One region of the Pantoea rwandensis genome, then DNA from elsewhere that is predicted to be linked to it. Evidence: predicted binding sites of a transcription regulator. Region 1 holds the regulator's gene; each other region holds the start of a gene.
What was found. The regulator PurR, encoded in region 1, represses purine synthesis genes. The targets are predictions, from matches to a motif close to CANGCAAACGTTTGCNTG.
Positions count from the first base shown of each region.

Region 1 (6,905 bases):
GGCATCGATCCCTCCAACCCTTTACGTGGTGCGGTAAGCGAGTACGAGGCGCTGCATGCCATTTTCAAGATGGTACGTAAAGGCACCAAAGATCATAGCTGCAATCGCGCGATTATCGTGGCGCACAATGCCACCTTCGATTTGAATTTTGTGATGGCAGCGGCCGAACGCGCCAGCCTGAAGCGAAATCCCTTCCACCCTTTTGCGACCTTTGATACTGCAGCACTGAGCGGTTTAGTATTGGGACAAACCGTGCTGGCGAAAGCCTGTAAAGCCGCAGGAATGGAGTTTGACAGCACACAGGCGCACTCGGCGCTCTACGACACTGAACAAACAGCCACGCTGTTCTGTGAGCTGGTCAATCGCTGGAAACGTTTGGGAGGTTGGCCGCTGGCTTTCAGTGAAGAACAGACGGAGGACGACGGCTCTGCCTGATGGGCTGATTGGCTGATTGGCTGATTGGCTGATTGAACGATAGATCTTCAAAGAAAAGGCCGACATTTGTCGGCCTTCGCAATTATTCCGCTTCTTTATATTTCTCAGCGGTTTCTTTTACCAGCGGCTGCAATTCGCCACGCTGGAACATCTCAACGATGATGTCGCAACCGCCCACCAGCTCACCATCGACCCACAGCTGCGGGAAGGTTGGCCAGTTAGCGAATTTCGGCATTTCAGCGCGGATATCCGGGTTCTGCAGGATATCAACATACGCGAAGCGCTCACCACAGGCAGAAAGCGCCTGCACAGCCTGTGCAGAGAAACCGCAGCTTGGCAGTTTCGGAGAACCTTTCATGTATAACAGAATCGGGTTTTCTGCGATCTGGCGCTGAATTTTTTCAACAGTACTCATTATTGCCTTCCTTAATCCTTCACTTCGTGTTTGTTTATTGTAGCGACTTCAGCCCCACACTGAAAACGGGATTTTGCGTTACCGACCGGCTGATCGCCATGTTTGTTAAGTGCAAACAGGATAGATAACATTTTCCTATCATTAATAAGCATGAACAAATTAATAATTAGCAATAATTTCGCTGCGTTAAACAGCTGAAATCGCTCAATTTAGCGACATTATCTGCCTGGTAACAGATTAATGGAAAAAGGCCTTACCTTTTGGAAAAAAAGTGGATTAGAATTGCTTCGGCGCTGATCGTTGATCAGATTTCTCTTACTCTGCCGCAGCCTGCTTTTTGCCAGACTGCTTAACCTGTAACCGGACTATGCGTTTACTGATTACGCTTTTCATACTGGCTTTTGCCCAACTGTTCTTTAACGTGGCTTCTGCTTCCCAGCATGCCCCGATTAATGCCAGTTTGCATAACGCCGAGAAAAAAAGTGCGCGCGAAGATGAGCGCCGCAAGCGACGCCCGGTTAAAACAACGGCTAAAAAGTCTCGCCTGACTACCGTGCAGAAGCTCAAGCTGAAAAAGCAGAGTAAAACCGAAACCGCCTTAAACAAATCCAGCCGCAAAAAATCCCTGCTGAAGTCGCCATTGAAAAAGTATGGCCATCAACGTCTCGCGAAAAAGTCCCCTGATATGGACGATGACGTTCAGGGACTCACCGGTATCAAGATGAGTAAATCCCACCGCCTGCGCTACCAAAAGGCACGCGAAACCGCGATGACGAAGTTGATGGGACAACTGGGCAAGCCTTACCAGTGGGGGGGCACCTCACCTCATACCGGTTTCGATTGCAGTGGTTTGGTGTGGTACGCGTATAAGGATTTGGTGAAATACAAATTCCCGCGCACGGCGAATGAGATGTATCACCTGCACGATGCCGCACCTATTAAGCGTGAGATGCTGGAGAAAGGGGATTTGGTATTCTTCCGCATCAATAATCGCGGGACTGCCGACCATGTGGGCGTTTACCTCGGCAACGGTAAATTCATCCAGTCTCCACGCACCGGTAAAGACATTCAAATTAGTGCATTAGGCGAAGACTACTGGCAGAAACACTATGTGGGTGCGCGCCGTATGATGACACCAAAAACTATTCGCTAATTGTTGCGCAACAACATCCTGTGGCTCTCGCCACAAAAAAAGCCGGACGCTTAATCAGTGCCGGCTTTTTTTATTGATGCGTTTTGAATCAATGAAGAATGGCAGTGAAGCTAAACGCAATAATCATCAACAGTGCGCCAACCGTGGTCATTAGCGCCAGCTTTAAATCTGTACTCATCACTACTCCTTAGTCACACATTTATTATGGTTAAAACAATTTTCGCACAGCGGTGGGCAAAAATCTCGTCTTATCCGCGTTGGCTTGCTAGAATCGCCGCCTTTCGTTGCGCAACTGATTTTGCGCATGCTGTATTTACAGCCTGCTGAAGTGATTTTCCCTGCCTGAAACGGCAGATTTGCCCCCTTTTTAGGGCGTAAAACCCTTCGCAGACGCAAACGTTTAACAATATACTTATCAGTAAGTTGCGATAAGCCGGGGAGTACCTTTTTCATGGCAACAATTAAAGATGTAGCGAAACGCGCCGGTGTATCAACTACCACTGTTTCGCATGTCATCAACAAAACGCGTTTTGTCGCAGAGGAAACGCGTAACGCCGTATGGGAAGCGATCAAAGAGCTGCACTATTCGCCGAGCGCCGTTGCGCGCAGTTTGAAGGTGAATCACACCAAAACGCTGGGACTGTTGGCCACCTCCAGTGAAGCGCCCTATTTTGCCGAAATTATTGAAGCCGTTGAGAACCACTGTTTCGAACGCGGCTATACCTTGATTCTGGGCAATGCGCATAACGATTTACAAAAGCAGCGCGCTTATCTGTCGATGATGGCGCAAAAGCGTGTGGATGGTCTCTTAGTCATGTGCTCCGAGTATCCTGACGATTTACTGCAGATGCTGGAAGAGAACCGCAATATCCCGATGGTGGTCATGGACTGGGGCGCCTCTCGCGGCGACTTCACCGATACCGTGCAGGATAACGCCTTCCACGGCGGTTATCTGGCGGGTCGTTACCTGATTGAGCGCGGTCACCGTGATATTGGTGCCATTCCGGGCCAAATGGAGCGCAACACCGGCGGGGGGCGCCATGCGGGCTTCCTGCAGGCGATGAGCGAAGCCGGTGTGACTGTGCGGCCGGAATGGGTGGTTCAGGGCGACTTCGAGCCAGAATCAGGTTATCAGGCGATGCAGCAGATCCTTAATCAGAAACAGCGTCCGACCGCCGTGTTCTGTGGTGGCGATATCATGGCGATGGGCGCGATTTGTGCCGCCGATGAGATGGGGCTGCGCGTGCCGCAGGATATCTCCGTTATTGGCTATGATAACGTGCGCAACGCGCGCTATTTCACCCCGGCGCTGACCACGGTCCACCAGCCGAAGGCTCAGTTGGGCGAGAAAGCACTGGAAATGTTACTGGATCGTATCACCAGCAAACGCGAAGAGCCGCAAACCATAGAAGTGCAGCCAACATTGATTGAGCGCCGCTCTGTGGCGGACGGTCCATTCCGCGATTACCGCCGTTAATGCTGATTTTCGCTGAGCCATTCGTGGTTCAGCGTTTCAGCATCGCCGAGATAGGCGAGTAACCACTCCAGCGCGGGTGACGCACGCTGTTCTGACCAGCTGACGCAGCAGGGGCTTTCCGGAAACGGCTGCGGCAGTGATAACTCCACCAGCGCGCCATTGTCGAGTAAAGGTCGCGCGAGGTGGCCTGGCACCATGCCCACGCACAATCCCGCCTGCAAACAGTCCATTCCCGTTTCCCACTCTGGCACCACTAAACGCCGCTGATTATCCAATGTCCAGGTCATGCGTCGTGGTAATGCGCGAGAGGTATCTTCCAATACCAGCGATGGCCAGGCACGCAGCGCTTCTTCATTGAGTTCAGCATGCGCGGCCAGAGGATGGTCGGGACTGACCACACAACGCCAGTTAAGGGCACCCATGTCCTGAAACGCAAAACGTCCGCCTACAGGGATCGCCTGAGTGGCGCCAATCGCCACATCGACCCGCCCGTCCGCTAAGGCATCCCATACACCGTTAAATACCTCGTAGCTGATAATCAATTCCATATCAGGGAAATGACGGTAAAAGTCCTTTACCATTTGCCGGGTACGCTGTGGTTTTACAATGCAATCCACGGCAATACTGAGTTGTCCGCGCCAGCCATTCGCCAGTTGCTGGCACTGCCTGCGGGTTGCCAGCATTTTTTTGATAACAGATCGCCCTTCCCGCACAAAATGCTCGCCTGCAGGGGTTAAAACCACCTCACGGTGCTGACGCTCAAACAACGGCACGGCCAACCAGGTTTCCAGCTGACGCACCGTGTAGCTGACGGCAGAGGGCACGCGATGCAACTCCTGGGCCGCAGCACTAAAACTGCCATTGCGCGCGACAGCGTCCACCACTTCCAGCGCATATTCAGACCACATATTTTTGCCTTCAAAAATTTTAACAGCACTGCGCAAATATTAGCGTTTCACAAAGAATGACGCACTCTTTTACACTCCCCGGCGTTCAATCTGCCAATGAGAATCACTATGTTGTCGTCAAAAGGATTTATTCCCTACCTTGCTGTGCTCAGTATGCTCGGCTTCCTCGCTACGGATATGTATCTGCCCGCCTTTGGGGACATGCAACGCGACTTCGCCACCGCACCGGGCACCATCAGCGCCAGCCTCAGTCTGTTTCTCGGTGGATTTGCCTGCGCGCAGGTATTCTGGGGACCGCTGTCAGATCGTTTTGGACGTAAACCGATTTTACTGGCAGGTTTGACGATTTTTGCCCTGGGTTGCCTGGGGATGTTATGGGTGACGGACGTCAACATGATGCTGGCACTGCGCTTTGTGCAGGCAGTTGGTGTGTGCGCCGCTGCCGTCAGTTGGCAGGCACTGGTGGTCGATCGCTATCCTAAAGCCCAGGCTAACAAAGTGTTCGCCACCATTATGCCGCTGGTTGCCCTTTCCCCCGCGCTGGCCCCTTTACTGGGAGCGTGGCTGATGGGCCATTTCCACTGGCGCAGCATCTTTATCGCGCTGACGATCATCACCGTGCTGCTGATCATCGGAACCTTGCCACTTGCCGCGCCTAAAAAAACCAAAGCCGATCATACCCCGCAACCCGGCTGGCTGAATCTGTTCACCACGCGTGTTTACAGCGGCAACGTGCTGATTTACTCGGCGTGTTCTGCCAGTTTCTTTGCCTGGTTAACCGGTTCGCCCTTCATCCTGGCGTCAGCGGGTTTAACCCCCGCCGATATTGGTCTGAGCTATATTCCGCAGACCATTGCGTTTCTGATTGGTGGCTTTGGTTGCCGTGCGATGCTGAGCCGTTATCAAGGGTCACAACTGCTGCCATGGCTGTTGGTGCTCTACAGCCTGAGCATTTTGAGTCTGTTTGTCGTCGCGATGATGCCCGCGCCCTCTTTGATTGCACTGCTGCTGCCCTTCTGCGGCATGGCACTGGCGAATGGCGCCATCTATCCGATTGTGGTGGCCACTGCATTAGCGCCCTTCCCACATGCCACAGGTAAGGCGGCAGGCCTCCAAAACCTGCTGCAACTGGGCTTATGCTTTATTGCCAGCCTGCTGGTCTCGGCCGGATTACAACAAGCGCTTTACAACACCACACTGGTGATGGTCGCCACGGTAGTTCTGGCATGGGCCGGTTTCATCTGGCAACGCAGCCTAAACGCACAAAGTGATATTGCTCACACCTCCTGTCCCTGCGAAGATAATCACTGATGCAACGAATATCGTTAGCAAACTAACGATAACCCGTTGAATATTGACCCACGTGAGCATATACTCAGTGGGTCAGCATTTCTGCAACAAATCAATAACATAATTGCATTATTTTTAAGCGACTCTGTCGCTGGGATGGCGTCTGCACGATCTTCCTCTCCTGATTGATGACAGACATTTCTATTCAGATTCATACCTCTGTAAAACGTCGGATATCTGGCGCACGGATTTTCCGTGAGTTCTCTCACAGGCCTTAGGAAATTGACTATTATTTCCACAGGTTCAAATCGGAAGGGTGATGGAGAAGCTATGAGTTCATCGTGTATAGAAGAAGTGAGCCTTGAAGAAAACCACTGGTTTCGCATCGTCAACGAATTACTGGAACGGGCTGATGTTGCAGTCAATGGCACACGCCCCTGGGATATTCAGGTCAAGCATCCGGATTTTTTCAAACGTGTTTTGCAGGAAGGATCGCTAGGTCTGGGCGAAAGTTATATGGATGGCTGGTGGGAATGCGAACAATTAGATGTCTTTTTCCATCGCGTTCTGCAACACCATCTGGATAAACAACTCCCGCGTCATTTTAAAGATACCTTGCGTATTGCGGCCGCGCGTTTAACCAATTTACAGTCGAAAAAACGTGCCTGGATTGTCGGGAAAGAGCATTACGACCTCGGTAACGATCTTTTTTCACTGATGCTCGATCCCTTTATGCAGTATTCCTGCGGTTACTGGAAAGACGCAGAGACACTGGAACAGGCTCAGTCTGCCAAGCTGGATATGATCTGCCGTAAATTGCAGCTTGAACCTGGCATGACGCTGCTGGATATCGGTTGCGGCTGGGGCGGATTGGCGGAATTTGCCGCACGCAATTACGGTGTTAAAGTGCATGGTGTGACCATTTCCGCAGAACAGCAGAAGTTGGCACAGCAACGCTGCGAAGGGTTGGACGTCACCATCTTGCTGCAGGATTACCGCGATTTGAATTTGCAGTTCGATCGCATTGTATCAGTCGGTATGTTCGAACACGTGGGGCCGAAAAACTATGCCACTTATTTTGATGTTGCCGATCGCAATCTCAAACCAGACGGCATATTTTTACTGCATACCATTGGTGCCATCACCACCGACATGAATGTTGATCCCTGGATTGATAAATACATCTTCCCCAATGGATGTTTACCCTCTGTGCGCCAGATTGCGGAT
Region 1 is NZ_CP009454.1:2,943,357-2,950,261, forward strand. It holds gene rnt (ribonuclease T) at 1-435, shown strand, start outside; gene LH22_RS13390 (Grx4 family monothiol glutaredoxin) at 518-853, opposite strand; gene LH22_RS13395 (C40 family peptidase) at 1,218-2,003, shown strand; gene LH22_RS20620 (YnhF family membrane protein) at 2,092-2,181, opposite strand; gene purR (HTH-type transcriptional repressor PurR) at 2,455-3,480, shown strand; gene punR (DNA-binding transcriptional activator PunR) at 3,477-4,388, opposite strand; gene punC (purine nucleoside transporter PunC) at 4,497-5,699, shown strand; gene cfa (cyclopropane fatty acyl phospholipid synthase) at 6,009-6,905, shown strand, end outside.

Region 2 (6,905 bases), 1.5 Mb from region 1:
CACACGCTATTCGCACGTAAACGCATCGCCAGCGGTGCCTGACGGATAATGCCAGAGCGCGTGATGGTCATACCCGCCGCAACTGCCGCGAGGATACCTGACACGCCCAGATGCTCAGCAATCAGATAAGAGGCGAAAGGCAGCAGCAGCAACAGCACAGTTTGCGTCGCCGGATCGTCACCGCTCCAGCGGCTCAGCAGACGCAACGAGCGGCCATACAGCCAGCATACCGCCACGCCAGCGACCAGACCGCCGACCGCCACTTTGAGGAACTCCACGCTGGCACCACCCCAGGTAAACACCATGGTGCCCATCGCCACCGCGACCGCAAACTTCAATGAAACCAGGCCAGATGCGTCGTTCATCAGGGCTTCACCCTGCACAATCGACATGATCTTTTTCGGGATACGCCCTTCCCCGACGATGCCGGAAAGCGCCACGGCATCGGTAGGTGACAGCACCGCAGCGAGCGCGAAGGCAGGGATCAGTGGAATACCCGGCACCAGCCAGTAAATCAGATAACCAATTCCGACCACGGTAATCAGCACCAGCACCAGCGCCAGGCCCATGATCTCGCGTCCGTGGTGCAAGAATTCGTTAATCGGCGTTTTCCAGCCATCGGCAAACAGCAGCGGCGGAATGAACAGCACGAGGAACAGTTCGGGGTCAAAATCGACATGCAAGCCAAAGCTCGGCACGGCCAGCAATGCACCAGCGGCAATCTGCACCAACGGCAGGGGAATTTGGAACGGCAATATGCGCGCTGCCACGCCGGAGAGTGATACCACCAGCGTCATAATGAGAATGGTAAAGAAGATTTCCATGCTTTCCTTAGGCGAATCGTATTTATTCAAGCGATGTTGTTGCGAAGGAAAGTGTAAAACAAAACGCCGCCCGAAGGGGCAACCCTGCGTGCGGCGTGGACCAGAAAGAGACTTATCTGGAAATCAGTGGTTATAAAAGTTAAATAGCCCAGCCACCGGCATAGAAAGTCACCAGCGCAATCGCAATCACTACGGTCCCGACATTCAGTTTGCGCCACTCACCCGCAAACACCCGACCGATCACCAACGAACCAAAGCCGAGCATGATGCCGGTCACGATGTTGCAAGTCAGAACGATGAACACGGCAGTGACCAAACCCGACATCGCATCGACAAAGTCATTGAAGTCAATCTTCGCCACGTTGCTTAGCATCAGCAGGCCAACGTACATCAACGCTGGTGCCGTCGCGTAGGCCGGCACCAGATAGGCCAGCGGAGACATAAACAAAATCAACAGGAACAACAGACCGACGACAATCGCCGTCAGTCCGGTTTTGCCGCCTGCGGCTGTGCCAGCAGCTGATTCGATATACACCGCCGCAGGCGAAGCGCCGACCAAACCGGCGAACAGGCTGCTGACGGAGTCGGTGGTCAACGCGCGACCGCCGTTAATGATCTGACCGTCTTTATCCAGCAGATTCGCCTGGCCCGCCACGGCACGGATGGTACCCGTCGCATCAAACACTGCGGTCATGACGAGCGCCAGCACGCTTGGCAGTACCACTGGTTGCAGTGCACCCATAATATCAAGGCTGAACATAGCCGATTGGCCGTTGGCATCCTTCAGGCTCGGCATAGCGAACAGCCCCTGATAGGTCACCGCCGGATCAAAGATCAGACCCACCACTGAAATCGCTACGATGGTCAGCAAAATCCCGCCTGGCACACGACGTTTTTCCAGACCAAAGATGGCCGCCAGCCCGATCAGCGCCATAATCACCGGGAACGAGGTGAAGTGGCCGAGTGCCACCGGCAAGCCCGGCGCAGGGTTCTTCACAACCAGGCCAATGCCATCGGCCGCAATCAGCAGCAGGAACAGGCCAATACCGACTCCCGTGCCGTGCGCCACGCCCATCGGCAGGTTACGCAAAATCCAGGCGCGAATCCCGGTGACCGAAATCAACGTGAACAGCAAGCCCATCAGGAATACCGCGCCAAGGGCAACCGGGACGCTAATGTGCTGGCCCAGCACCAGGCTAAACGCGGTGAAGGCGGTCAGGGAAATCGCACAGCCGATCGCCATGGGCAGGTTGGCCCACAATCCCATGATGATCGAACCAAAGCTGGCGACCAGGCAGGTCGCTACAAACACGGCAGTCGGCGAGAAGCCGGCTTTACCCAGCATACCCGGAACGACAATGACGGAGTAAACCATGGCTAAAAAGGTGGTTAGCCCCGCCAAAATTTCCTGACGCACGCTGCTGCCGCGTGCCGAGATGTTAAACCAGGCGTCCAGTTTTCCACTGGCCGGGCGTGAATCGCCAGACATAGTAAATCCTCTGCGTTTTTTAAGATGTAATGAGCCCCACGGCCCGCGTTTGCGCATCATCCTGGTGAAGGTATCTCAGTGAGAAAAGAGGCAAACGTTTACGTAGCCGCGTATTCCAGGTCGTAAAAGGGGACACGGGAAAAGGCAAACGATTATCTGGCGTTTGCTATGGGGTTTTCAACTACTAATCGATTATCAGGCAGGATAAAGCGCAGACTGATGCGGATTAACAATGTGGTTACACTGCTTTAGGCGAAATTTAAGAGAGTGGAACTGGCTGGAAAGTATCGATATTTTTCCATTTATCGCCAAATTTTTCCTCACCAACGGCACCAAACGTATGTGGGTGCGGCGAGTTGAAGCGATGATCAACTTGAGGCCCAGCAAAGGCCCGCCCGAAGAGCAAAGCGTCCGCGCCATGGACGGCGCGGCCGATCTGCATGGATGCGTTATTCCTTTGCGATCGGGCGGGCCTTTGTTGGGCATGGCACCCAACCCACAGCGATCCGCGCTAACCTTAGTGCATTAATTGAACGTGATTGCCCCGCCCTGCTCAATCGCACGTTGCCACGCAGCACGCTGCTGCATCGCTTCCAGCCAACGCGCGGTGGCGGGCATCTCTTGCAACGATCCCCGCATCTGCAGCGCCAGCAGCGGGAAACTCATCTGCACATCGGCGAGGCTAAACCGAGAACCGGCGAAATAACGATGCTGACTAAGATGCTGCTCAATCACGCCACCGTGCAGCTTCAGCTGCTTATTCAGCCACGCCTTCTGAATCCCTTTGCTCAACGCCATGCCTGCCGGACGTAAAATCCATGGCACCGGCTTTTTCCCGAGTTGCCCAAACACCAGCTTCATCACCAGCAACGGCATCAGCGACCCTTCCGCGTAATGCAGCCAGTAACGCGCCTGAATCTGCTCATCCTCATCCGTGATAGCAAACAAGTGCTCGCGGTCATATTTTTGCAGCAGATATTCCAGAATCGCCCCTGACTCGGCGATCACGCGATTGCCATCGGTCATCACCGGCGACTTCCCCAGCGGATGAATTTTCTTTAATGACTCTGGCGCCAGCAGCGTGTCCTCGCGCTGATAACGCTTAATTTGATACGGCACCGACAGCTCTTCCAGCAGCCACAACACGCGATGCGAACGGGAATTTTCCAGATGGTGAACGGTAATCATGCGGTTTTCCTTGCCGGTCAAAGTCTCCCGGCAAGTATAGCGGATTAACCTTTGTGCTCGTCTTGCTCTGGATCGAGTAACACCGCCCCCGAACCTTGCTCTGCCAGACGGTCACCGGGATTGCGCAGTGGACAATCACGCATCGATAAGCAGCCACAGCCAATACACCCATCCAAATCGTTGCGCAGCCGCGTCAGGGTCTCGATACGCTTATCCAGCTCTTCACGCCAGTGCTGCGTCAGCGCATCCCACTCCTGCGTCGACATACGCTTGTTGGCCGGCACGTGCATCAAACTGTCGCTGACAGTCGCCAGCGGAATGCCGATGCGCTGCGCAATCTTGATAATCGCTACACGGCGCAGCACATCGCGGCTGTAACGCCGTTGATTGCCGCCATTGCGCGAACTAAAAATTAAACCTTTGGTTTCATAAAAGTGCAGCGCGGAAACGGCCACGCCGCTACGTTTCGCCACTTCACCCGGCGTTAACACCGGTTTTGGGTAATTGCGTTCTTTTTTCATTTAGGGCCTTTACCTCAAGTTAACTTGAGGAATTATACTCGCACACCATCAAAACTTCGAATTTCAAACCCGATAAACCTTTCAGAAGGATGAGGCTATGATGCAACAGGAAATCATTCATTCACTGACACACTGGATCGATGAAAATCTGGATAAGGCCCTGTCGATCGACGAAGTGGCAGCAAAATCCGGCTACTCAAAATGGCACCTGCAGCGTATGTTCCGTACCGTGACGAAACAAACGCTGGGTGGCTATATTCGTGAGCGCCGCCTGACTCTGGCCGCTGAAGCGTTACGCCAGACCCAGCGTCCAGTGTTCGATATCGCGATGCAATACGGTTACGATTCACAGCAAACTTTTTCGCGCGTATTCCGCCGTCAGTTTTCCCAGACGCCGACCGCCTATCGTCACACCATGCGCCGTCAGGCGATGATTCAGCGTCCGCGCCTGCTGAGTTTCGATTGCAGTGAAAACATGAACAGCTTTGCCCAGCGCACAACCGGCGAGTGCTGCCCGGTTCAGTGACATTCTGCGCGCCCTTCACGGGCGCACCTTCCCGCTTTGCCTCTGCCATCTCCCCCGCTTCGATAAAAATCTTTCTACCATACCAGGTATAAATTTTGTTCAAACTTTCAAATCGAGTGATATAATGTGACCCAAGTCACAGATTTACCCCCGCGTAAGACGGCCAGAAGGGCCTCCCTGACCCTCCTTCTTTGCCGCCAGTGATGTCCAATCGATGTCAGGGATATTACTGATTTGAAGAGGTTTTTGCAGATGGCTACGTTAACCACCAGTTTAATCGTCATGCGTTGGGAGCTGCTCAGCGCCATCATGATGTTCTTTGCCAGCACCATGAAAATTAAACTGCGTCAGAACAGTCACCACGTGATGGCACTGATGTGCGGCGGTATTGGTGTAGGCATGTCATGCTGGTTTGTCACCGGCCTGCTCGGCATTACCCTGAGCATGGAAAATCTGCACAATTTCATGGAAATCTCCAAAAACGCCTTCGTTGAAGTGATGAGTCAGACGCCTGCTGATTGGCCGATGCCTTAATCGCAGCCAATAAAAAACCCCGCTTAGCGGGGTTTTTTATTTTGCTGTGTGATACTCAAATTTTCTTCAATACGGCTGGAATAGCGACTTCCGGCACCGTCACACCCGGTATCTGCGTACCGCGGCGGTCTTGAATCCACATATCACCCATCATCTGGTTTAATCCACGGTCCAACCCGGTCACCAACCCGGCACCTGGCGTAAACGTCAGCTCGCCAAAGTAAATCCGATCACCATCGATGTACCAGTCCACACGCACATAATCAAAATCGCTCGCCAGGGTTTTACTCAGCGCCAATGCGTGCTGTAACTGCGCCATTTGTGGATTCACATCCAGCCCGGTATCGCGAATTTTGTGGTACGCCTCATTGAGGTTGTTCACATAAAAATTCATCGACAGTAACGGGTTACATCGGTTGTAAATCACCTGCAGCACATATTCAAAGCTGCCGTCACGCTTGTTGAACATGTGAAACTTGTAATCAATCGGCGCGGTTTTACCATCACCAATGTACTGCTCCACCAGGATACGCGGCTTGATGTAGCGATAGTGAATCTCACGCGCTTCATTAGCAAAGTCGGTCTTCAACCAGCGATGGCAGTCACTGATAATTTTCTGCTTCTTTAGCGCATCCGGCTCTTCCAGCAGGATTTCCACCATGTTGGAGCCGTGATTGGGCTTAATCACCGTGTTCTTCCAGCTCGGCAGCGTATGCAGCGAGTGCGGGTCGCTGGTCTCATACACCAGTGGGATCAGGTATTCGCTGCCCACTTTCTCGGCGATGTATTCGCGCACCGAATACTTATCCGACAGGCGGCCATAGATTTGGTAATCGCCAAAAACGAATTTCCGGTACAGCACCTTCTCATTAAACACTTTCGGTTGACGCAAATTAGGCAGTTTGCGGAATTTATGAAAGTAATAGATGCGGTCCTGGTAAGCCCAGGGCATCTTCTTGATGAAGTACTGGACACTTCTTCTGAGTTCATCTTTCAACTTGAGCATATCGGACCTCATTTGTAGGTTTTGTAGTTGAGTGAGGAAACTTGAATCTTCTGAATGACGCCGTTATTGAAGAAGTAATTCATTACGGTGAGGGACAGAAGTTCAGAGATGAAGACGCTCCAGGCGGCACCCATGATGCCGTAGCCCTGGATCAGCCACCACGACAGCGGCAGACTGATCATCATCAGGCAGATAATCTTCTTCAGCAGATAGTTAAATCCGCCCTCTTTCACCATGTAGCGATACGCTACGGTCCCCATTGCCGAAAAGCAGGTCGCTAACGACAGTAACGTAATGAGACTCCCTGACTGTGTGTACTCGTGACCATACAAAGCGATGATGATTTGCTCGCCATACAGCGCGATCACCGCTAACAACAACAATGAAACACCCATGACATAGCCGTTCAGCCGCGCAGTGAGCTTGATGGCGGCTGCTCCGCGCTCCCGGAAGATCTCCGAAAAGCAGGAAGTGATGATGGCAACCGGAATGAATATCCAGGACGCCGAAATGGTATTGGCGGCAGCAAACAGACCGAGATCGCGAGCGGAGGCAATACCCGCCAGAAACATCTGAGCGGCCTTAACCTGCACGGAAATGAAGATGCTGGAAATGGCCAACGGTAAACCGGCGTACAGCAGATAACGCAGGTAGGTATTGCGCTTCTCCTGCGGTGGCGCCATGTCCTGATTTTCGCGGTAAAAGTTAGACCGTTTAATGACGTACGGCACCAGCGTGACCAGCACAATCGACAGCGTCAGCCACAAGGGATTGAGATGCAGCCAGGCAATGGTGAAACTCAGGGTAAAGCCCAATA
Region 2 is NZ_CP009454.1:126,480-133,384, forward strand. It holds gene LH22_RS00550 (Na+/H+ antiporter) at 1-824, opposite strand, end outside; gene LH22_RS00555 (NCS2 family permease) at 964-2,313, opposite strand; gene LH22_RS00560 (hypothetical protein) at 2,573-2,755, opposite strand; gene LH22_RS00565 (glutathione S-transferase family protein) at 2,839-3,501, opposite strand; gene soxR (redox-sensitive transcriptional activator SoxR) at 3,546-4,022, opposite strand; gene soxS (superoxide response transcriptional regulator SoxS) at 4,120-4,548, shown strand; gene LH22_RS00580 (YjcB family protein) at 4,801-5,082, shown strand; gene LH22_RS00585 (ATP-grasp fold amidoligase family protein) at 5,138-6,088, opposite strand; gene LH22_RS00590 (polysaccharide biosynthesis C-terminal domain-containing protein) at 6,097-6,905, opposite strand, start outside.
Region 2: a site for PurR is predicted at 2,401-2,418, ahead of LH22_RS00555 (NCS2 family permease). Genes of this name have one in related genera too.

Region 3 (6,905 bases), 1.5 Mb from region 1:
CAGGAAGTTGGCACCGGTGTTCATCAGCGTCACGGCATCCAGCGCACTGCGTCCCAGATGCGGTGAGTTAGCCGCGTGTGCAGCCACTCCTTTGAAGTGAAAAGCGGCCTGGATATTAGCGAGAGTGCTGAGATTGAACATGCCGCTGAAACCTTCGGGATGCCAGGTCACTGCCGCGTCGACATCATCAAACAGGCCTTCGCGCACCATAAAGGTTTTGCCGGAACCGCCTTCCTCGCCCGGACAGCCGTAAAAGCGCAGTGTGCCGCGTTGGCCGTTTTCGGCCCACCATGCCTTGATGGCAAAGGCAGCGGCCAGTCCGGCGGTGCCCAGCAGATTATGGCCGCAGCCGTGCCCATTGCCGTTTTCCACCAGCGCTTGCGGTGTGGCACAGCCCGATTGCTGGCTCAAACCGGCCAACGCATCAAACTCACCAAGGATGGCAATCACCGGCTTACCGCTGCCGATGCTGGCGATAAAGGCGGTGTCGATGTTGCCCACACCACGTTCAACGGTAAAGCCTTCCTGCTCCAGCGCATCGGCCAGAATCGCCGCGGATTGCGTCTCTTCAAAGCGCGTTTCGGGTACATCCCAGATCGCATCGCTGAGGGCAGTAAAGCGCGGCTGGTTTTCGTTGATGTAATGATCGATAAAGTCGTGATGGCTCATCGCTGGCCTCCAAACTGCGCCTGATTCAGCGCTAAGGTGGCGAGCGTTTGCACTGCGGTGGCCATGATCGCTTCGTCAAAATCGAACTTCGCGTTGTGGTGGCCCGCTGCCAGGTCGCAGCCGAAGATCACATACGATGACTGGCCGCCGCGCTGCTGTACGCGCTCCAGCATGTAAGTGGCATCTTCCGAACCCGCCGCCTGCTTTTTGGTATCCACCACCGAGCTGAAAATCCCCATGGCATCGGCCTGCTGATGAATAAAGTCGACCCACGGCTGACTAGGGGTGCAGCTGCGCGCGCCGCCCATCAGTTTGATGTCGTACTCAACGCCATACATCGCTGCCGCACCGGAAATCACGCGCAGGGCCTGCTGATAGATGTCGTCATTGACCTGATTGCTGACGCCACGGGTCTCCACTTTCATCAGGGCATAATCGGGTACCACGTTGCGTCCGGATCCCGCCTGCAACACACCCACGTTGACGCGTGCTACACCGCCGCTGTGTTGTGGCAGGTTGTGTAACGCCAGTGTGGCTTGCGCGGCGGCCAGCAAGGCGTTACGACCCTCTTCTGGTTTACCGCCCGCATGGGCACCTACGCCGGTGAAATTGACATCCAGTTTGGTGGTGGCCAGGAAGCTATCGCTGCCGCAAACGATTTCGCCTGCGGGCACGCCTGTGCCGAGATGGATAGCGGTAAACAGATCCACATCATCCACCACGCCCGCAGCGACCATGGCTTTTGCACCGCGCACACCTTCTTCCGCTGGCTGAAAGATAATTTTAATCGTGCCGCTGAGCTGATCTTTCATCTCCATCAACACGCCCGCCAGCGCCAGGCCGATAGTGGTATGGCCGTCGTGGCCGCAGGCGTGCATCATGCCGGAATTGCAGGAGGCAAAACCTTCGCGAGTGGGGATGTGGTCAGCATCGCGGCTTTCGTTCTGGTCCAGCGCATCCATATCGACACGAAAACCCATCACCGGGCCGGGACGGCCGGTCTCCAGCGTGGCGACCACGCCGCAGAAACCGCCCGAGAAGTGTGAAATCCACTGTGGCAGGGCGCCTTGCTCCAGTGCACGATCTTCCTGCTGCGCCAGCACTTCATCAGAAGGCAGTCCCATGCGCGCATCGGCATCGATCACTTCACGGCCCAGCTTAAGCTGATAACCAAGACGATGCAGCTCTTCTGCCACTATCGTTGCGGTACGGAACTCCAGCCAGCCCGATTCGGCAAAATGGTGCAGATCGCGACGCCAGCTTTGCATCTGTGGAATCCGCGCGTTGACGAGGTCGGAGAGGGTTTTCATCGGCATATCCTTTGTGTTGGTTTTTTATGCATTATCCCGAATCTACACAATGGTATTGGTGCGCATAAGATGCGAATATCTTGTCACTGATAAACAACGGTTATCACAAAAATTATGCCTGCCAACCTTAAACTTCATCAGCTGCGCGCCTTTGTCGATGTGGCCCGCCAGGGCAGTATTCGTGCTGCCAGCCGCTTATCGGGACTTTCACAGCCTGCGCTGACCAAAGCGATTCAGGAACTGGAATTGGCACTCGGTGCGCGCTTGTTCGAACGTCGTCAGCAGGGCGTCACGCTGACGGATATCGGTGATAACTTTTTCCGCCACGCCAGTCTGGTGCTGGAAGAGCTACGTGTGGCGCAGGAAGATATTCAGCAGCGATTGGGATTGGCGGGTGGAAGAGTGAATATCGGCGTGGGCGGCAGCATTGCGCGTACCATCATGCCGCAGGTGATCACTCAGTTTCATCGTGAATATCCGCTGGTGAAGGTGCGCATTGTTGAGGGGCAACTGGTGTCGATGGTGCATGAATTGCGGCAGGGCGCGCTGGATTTCACCATTAATACTTACGATCAGCATCACCTTGATCAGGAGCTGATCTTTGAAAGACTGATGCAGCGCGACTATCAGGTGGTGATGCGCAAAGGGCACCCGATGGCGCACGCCCGCTCGTTAGCGGAATTACAGCACTGCGACTGGACCATGCCGACGCCGCAAGGGAGTTATTACCGCTTGCTGCACGATCTTTTTGGCGAACGCGGTATGGCACCAAAGATCGTAGTGACCTGCGAAACCTTTATGGCCTGCACCAGCCTGGTCGCGAAAAGTGACTTTGTCAGCATTATCTCGCGTGATGTCATCGAAGATCCGACGCACGGTGGCCAGCTCATTGCCCTCGATCTTGACGATCCGCTGCCGAAAGCGACTTTCTATTTGATCCAGCGGAAAGACACCGCGCTGACGCCAATGAGTGCATACATGGCTCAACTGTTCCGCCGCTATTGTCAACAAAGGTAAGAGTGCGGCCTGGCTCGCAGCTGATTACTTATTGCCCACTACACTTGCACTGGACGTTCCAATTGTGGAGAACTGACCATGCAAATTACACCTTATGTGTTTTACAACGGCCGCTGTGAAGAGGCGATTGCCTTTTATCTCGCGGCCACTGACGGCGAATTGCTGTTTAAAATGACCTTCGGTGACATGCCGGATGAAACCCCTGTTGAGGATGAAGGCTGCCCCTCTGGCGCGACCTTCTCGCCAGAACAAATCATGCATGCCCATTTGCGTATCGGACAGGGTGAATTGATGATGAGCGATGGTGCACAACAAACAGACTACGCCGGATTTTCCGTGAGCCTATCCACGCCAGATGAAGCGCAGGGTAAACGCTGGTTTGACGCGTTGTCAGCGGGTGGGGAAGTGACGAAAAAGTGGGAACCGACGTTTTGGGCGCACGGTTTTGGCATGTTTACCGATAAATTCGGGGTGCCCTGGATGGTGAATGCTTATAAACCGCAAATTTGACGGCCCGGTTTTTTACAGCCCGTCAGCAACGTTGCGGCGCAATTTAATGCATTTCTGAAGCGATATTAAGGCTTCAGAAACACGCGAAAATTGCGCCGCTATAGCATCAGCGTATTAGAAGTTGTAACCCACGACCAGGTAGTAACCCCAGCCCGTCGATTTCACTTCAAACGGACCGTTGCCGAAGTTCAGCTCCTGTCCATCTGCCCACTGGCCGCCATTGTGGAAATAACGTGCCACGGTAGAAACGTGCCAGTGATCGTAGTTCAGCGACAAAATGTGGCTGGACGCGATCGAGTTGCTGGTACGTGATGGACCGGTCTCATCGCGCAGGTCTGAACCCCAGTCGAAATTGGTGAAGCCGATGTAGCTCAGCTTGCCGCCCCACAGATCGGTAATCGGCACAAAGTATTTCACTTTGAAGCGATATCCATCCCAGCTATTTTCGTTCGCTGCACCGTAGTTCTGCCACTGGTATTTAGCATAAACGTTCAGAGACAGGCCGATATCGCTATGGGTATCGATGTCGGTACCCAGACCCATGTACCAGGTGTTCTGACGCTGTGAAGCGTTGCGACCCATGTCATAGATATAGTTGTTCGCGAAGTACCACTCTTTAAACGGACCAAATGCCAGGCTGGTGCCGGTCAGTTTATCAATTGAGAAACGTGGCTCAATTTCCATGAACAGCGGCGAACCGTGGTCGAAAATGCCGTTAGCGTTGCTGTTACCCACGCCAAAGAAGTTGGTCAAATCCGCATAGCCGTAGAAATCGAACCAGTCTTTTTTAGCAAAGGCTTCGTATTCGAGATACACGTCATTGTTGAACTGCGGTCCGAAGCGGGTGTGGGTGCTACCCACCACATTAACGCTCTGGTGCCACCAGTCTGAAAGATACTGCGGATCGCTGTCTGCCGCTTGTGCCGCGCCGGTCCAGCTGCTGGCCAGTAAGGCCCCTGCTATCAATGCTTTAAATTTCATTATTTTATTAACCACATGCTAGTGATTGCTGCGGTTGCGCCGCAATCGAGTGAAATCGATCCCAGGGGATGGGCCGTGTGTTGTTTTTATCCGGTCTGAATCGCCGAATTTTCAAATGTGCGTAATGTGCCTGTAACAGAGCGATAGGAAATAGATTTTGATCACGTTTGTCAAAATGTGTTGCATTTTGATTCACTGAATATGTGACTATGATCACATAAATGCTGTGTGGCGAACGGAACCCCGCAACCGTTTACGTTGTCGCGTACGGTGGCAAAGAGGTCAGATGCGGATAGAGGATAGGGCGGCACGATACATCGTGTGTTTTTGGGATTTAATAGTGGAAAAATGTGTGATTTATCGCGTGCCGAGGGAGTTTTAGGATGTGGAAAATGACCCAAGGCTCAAGGCTCAAGGCTCAAGGCTCAAGGCTCAAGGCTCAAGGCTCAAGGCTCAAGGCTCAAGGCTCAAGGCTCAAGGCTCAAGGCTCAAGGCTCAAGGCTCAAGGCTCAAGGCTCAAGGCTCAAGGCTCAAGGCTCAAGGCTCAAGGCTCAAAGCTCAAGGCTCAAGGCCCAAAGTCCAAAGCCCAAAGCCCAAAGCCCAAAGCTCAAAGCCCAATGCTCAATGCTCAATAGCCGCTACCGCGCCTGATATTCAAGGCGGTAGCGACACGTTGGTCATGGCAAGGTAACGCGTACCTGCAGGCCGGAAATCTGCCCCTGGGCGTTATGGCAGTTAGACAGCGCGACCTGCATCTGATGCTTCTGCGCCACGCTGCGCACAATCGACAAGCCTAAACCGCTGCCTTGCGCCTGCACATCTGGCGAACGAGTGAAGCGATCAAAGGCGCGTTCGATAAAGGATTCCGGCATGCCCGGCCCGTTATCAACGATATCCACCACCGTGTGATTACCCACGCGATGCAGCAGCACATCCACCAGGCTGCCTTCCGGGGTGTGCAACATCGCGTTGCCGATCAGGTTATCAAACAGGCTACGCAAATCGGAACGGCTGGCCTGCAGGCGATAGTGCGTGGTGCCATTAAATCCGATATCAATACCGCGTTTATCGGCGACGACCATCAACTGCTCAATGCTCTCTTTCAGCAGATCATCGAGCTGGATGGTTTCCACCGTGGCCACCACCGACTGATCTTCCTGGCGCGAGATATTCAGCAACTGCGTCACCAGATGGCGCGTTCGCGTGACGCCCGATTCCAGCTGATCAAACTGACGGCTGGCTTCACCCGGCTGAATGTGCTGACGCAGATTTTCCAGCTGTAAGGTGACCGCGGTGACCGGTGTGCGCAGTTCATGGGCGGCATCTTCAAGGAACTGGCGCTGTGATGACCATGCCGCACGCAGTTTATCCAGCAATGAGTTGTAGGCCGCCACCAGCGGCAGTACTTCATCCGGTAAGCCATCCGGCGACACCGAGTGCGGATGCATCGTCTCTTGCGCGGCAATTTGCCGCGAGGCGACGCGTAAATCCCGCGTGATGGCGCGGACCACCAACCAGATCACCAGCAGTGACAGCGGCATCATCAGTATCAATGGAATGATGGCGGACAACACGCGTTTCACCATCAGACTTTTCATGTAACCGATGTTGTGCAGTACCTGAATGTTTCCGATTTCACTGCCCAGTTCGCCGGGGCGGGTATACACGCGCCAGTCACAATCATCGCCACAGTCGCCAACTTTTAAATCGGACCAGCCTTTTTTCGCCTGCAGCGGCGCCTGTAAGGCAGGCCATGAGCTGGCACGCAGATGGTTGTTGGTGTCCCACAGCTGAACGATATAAGTGCTTTTCAGCTTCTCTTGCTGCATCACCATGGGCATTAACGCGGGCATACGCTGACTGGAGGACCAGGCATCGGCGATCTTGGCGAGCTGATCGTCCTTCATGGTGCCCATCATGTCGCCATAACAGTGGTAGAAATACCAGGTCACGCCGCCGATCATCGCCAGATGCAGCAGCACCAGCGTGGCGAGCAGTTTGTTACGCAGGGATCGCATAAAGGTGAAAGGTTTCATATTGCCGGTACCCGCCAGCCTAAACCGCGCACGTTGCGAATCACTTCGTTATCGAGCTTGCGGCGCATACCGTGGATCAGCACATCAACAGCGTTACTGGTGACTTCTTCACCCCAGCCATAAATGCGGTTCTCTAATTGTTCGCGTGACAGAATCGCGCCCGGTCGCTCCAGCAGGGCGTAGAGCAGGGCATATTCGCGGGCGGTTAACTGTTCGCGTTGGCCTTTGTACAGCACTTCGCGCGTCATCATATCCAGCTGCACATCGCCACTGCCTAACAGGGAATCCGCCGCTCCGTGACGACGTCGGGTGATTGCACGCATGCGCGCCAGTACCTCTTGCAGATCATAGGGTTTAAGCAAATAGTCATCGGCGCCGCTGT
Region 3 is NZ_CP009454.1:82,419-89,323, reverse strand. It holds gene LH22_RS00430 (M20 family metallopeptidase) at 1-669, opposite strand, end outside; gene LH22_RS00425 (amidohydrolase) at 666-1,979, opposite strand; gene LH22_RS00420 (LysR family transcriptional regulator) at 2,094-2,996, shown strand; gene yjdN (VOC family metalloprotein YjdN) at 3,075-3,506, shown strand; gene LH22_RS00410 (nucleoside-specific channel-forming protein Tsx) at 3,621-4,487, opposite strand; gene LH22_RS00405 (hypothetical protein) at 4,871-5,122, shown strand; gene LH22_RS00400 (sensor histidine kinase) at 5,165-6,523, opposite strand; gene LH22_RS00395 (response regulator) at 6,520-6,905, opposite strand, start outside.
Region 3: a site for PurR is predicted at 4,730-4,747, ahead of LH22_RS00410 (nucleoside-specific channel-forming protein Tsx). Genes of this name have one in related genera too.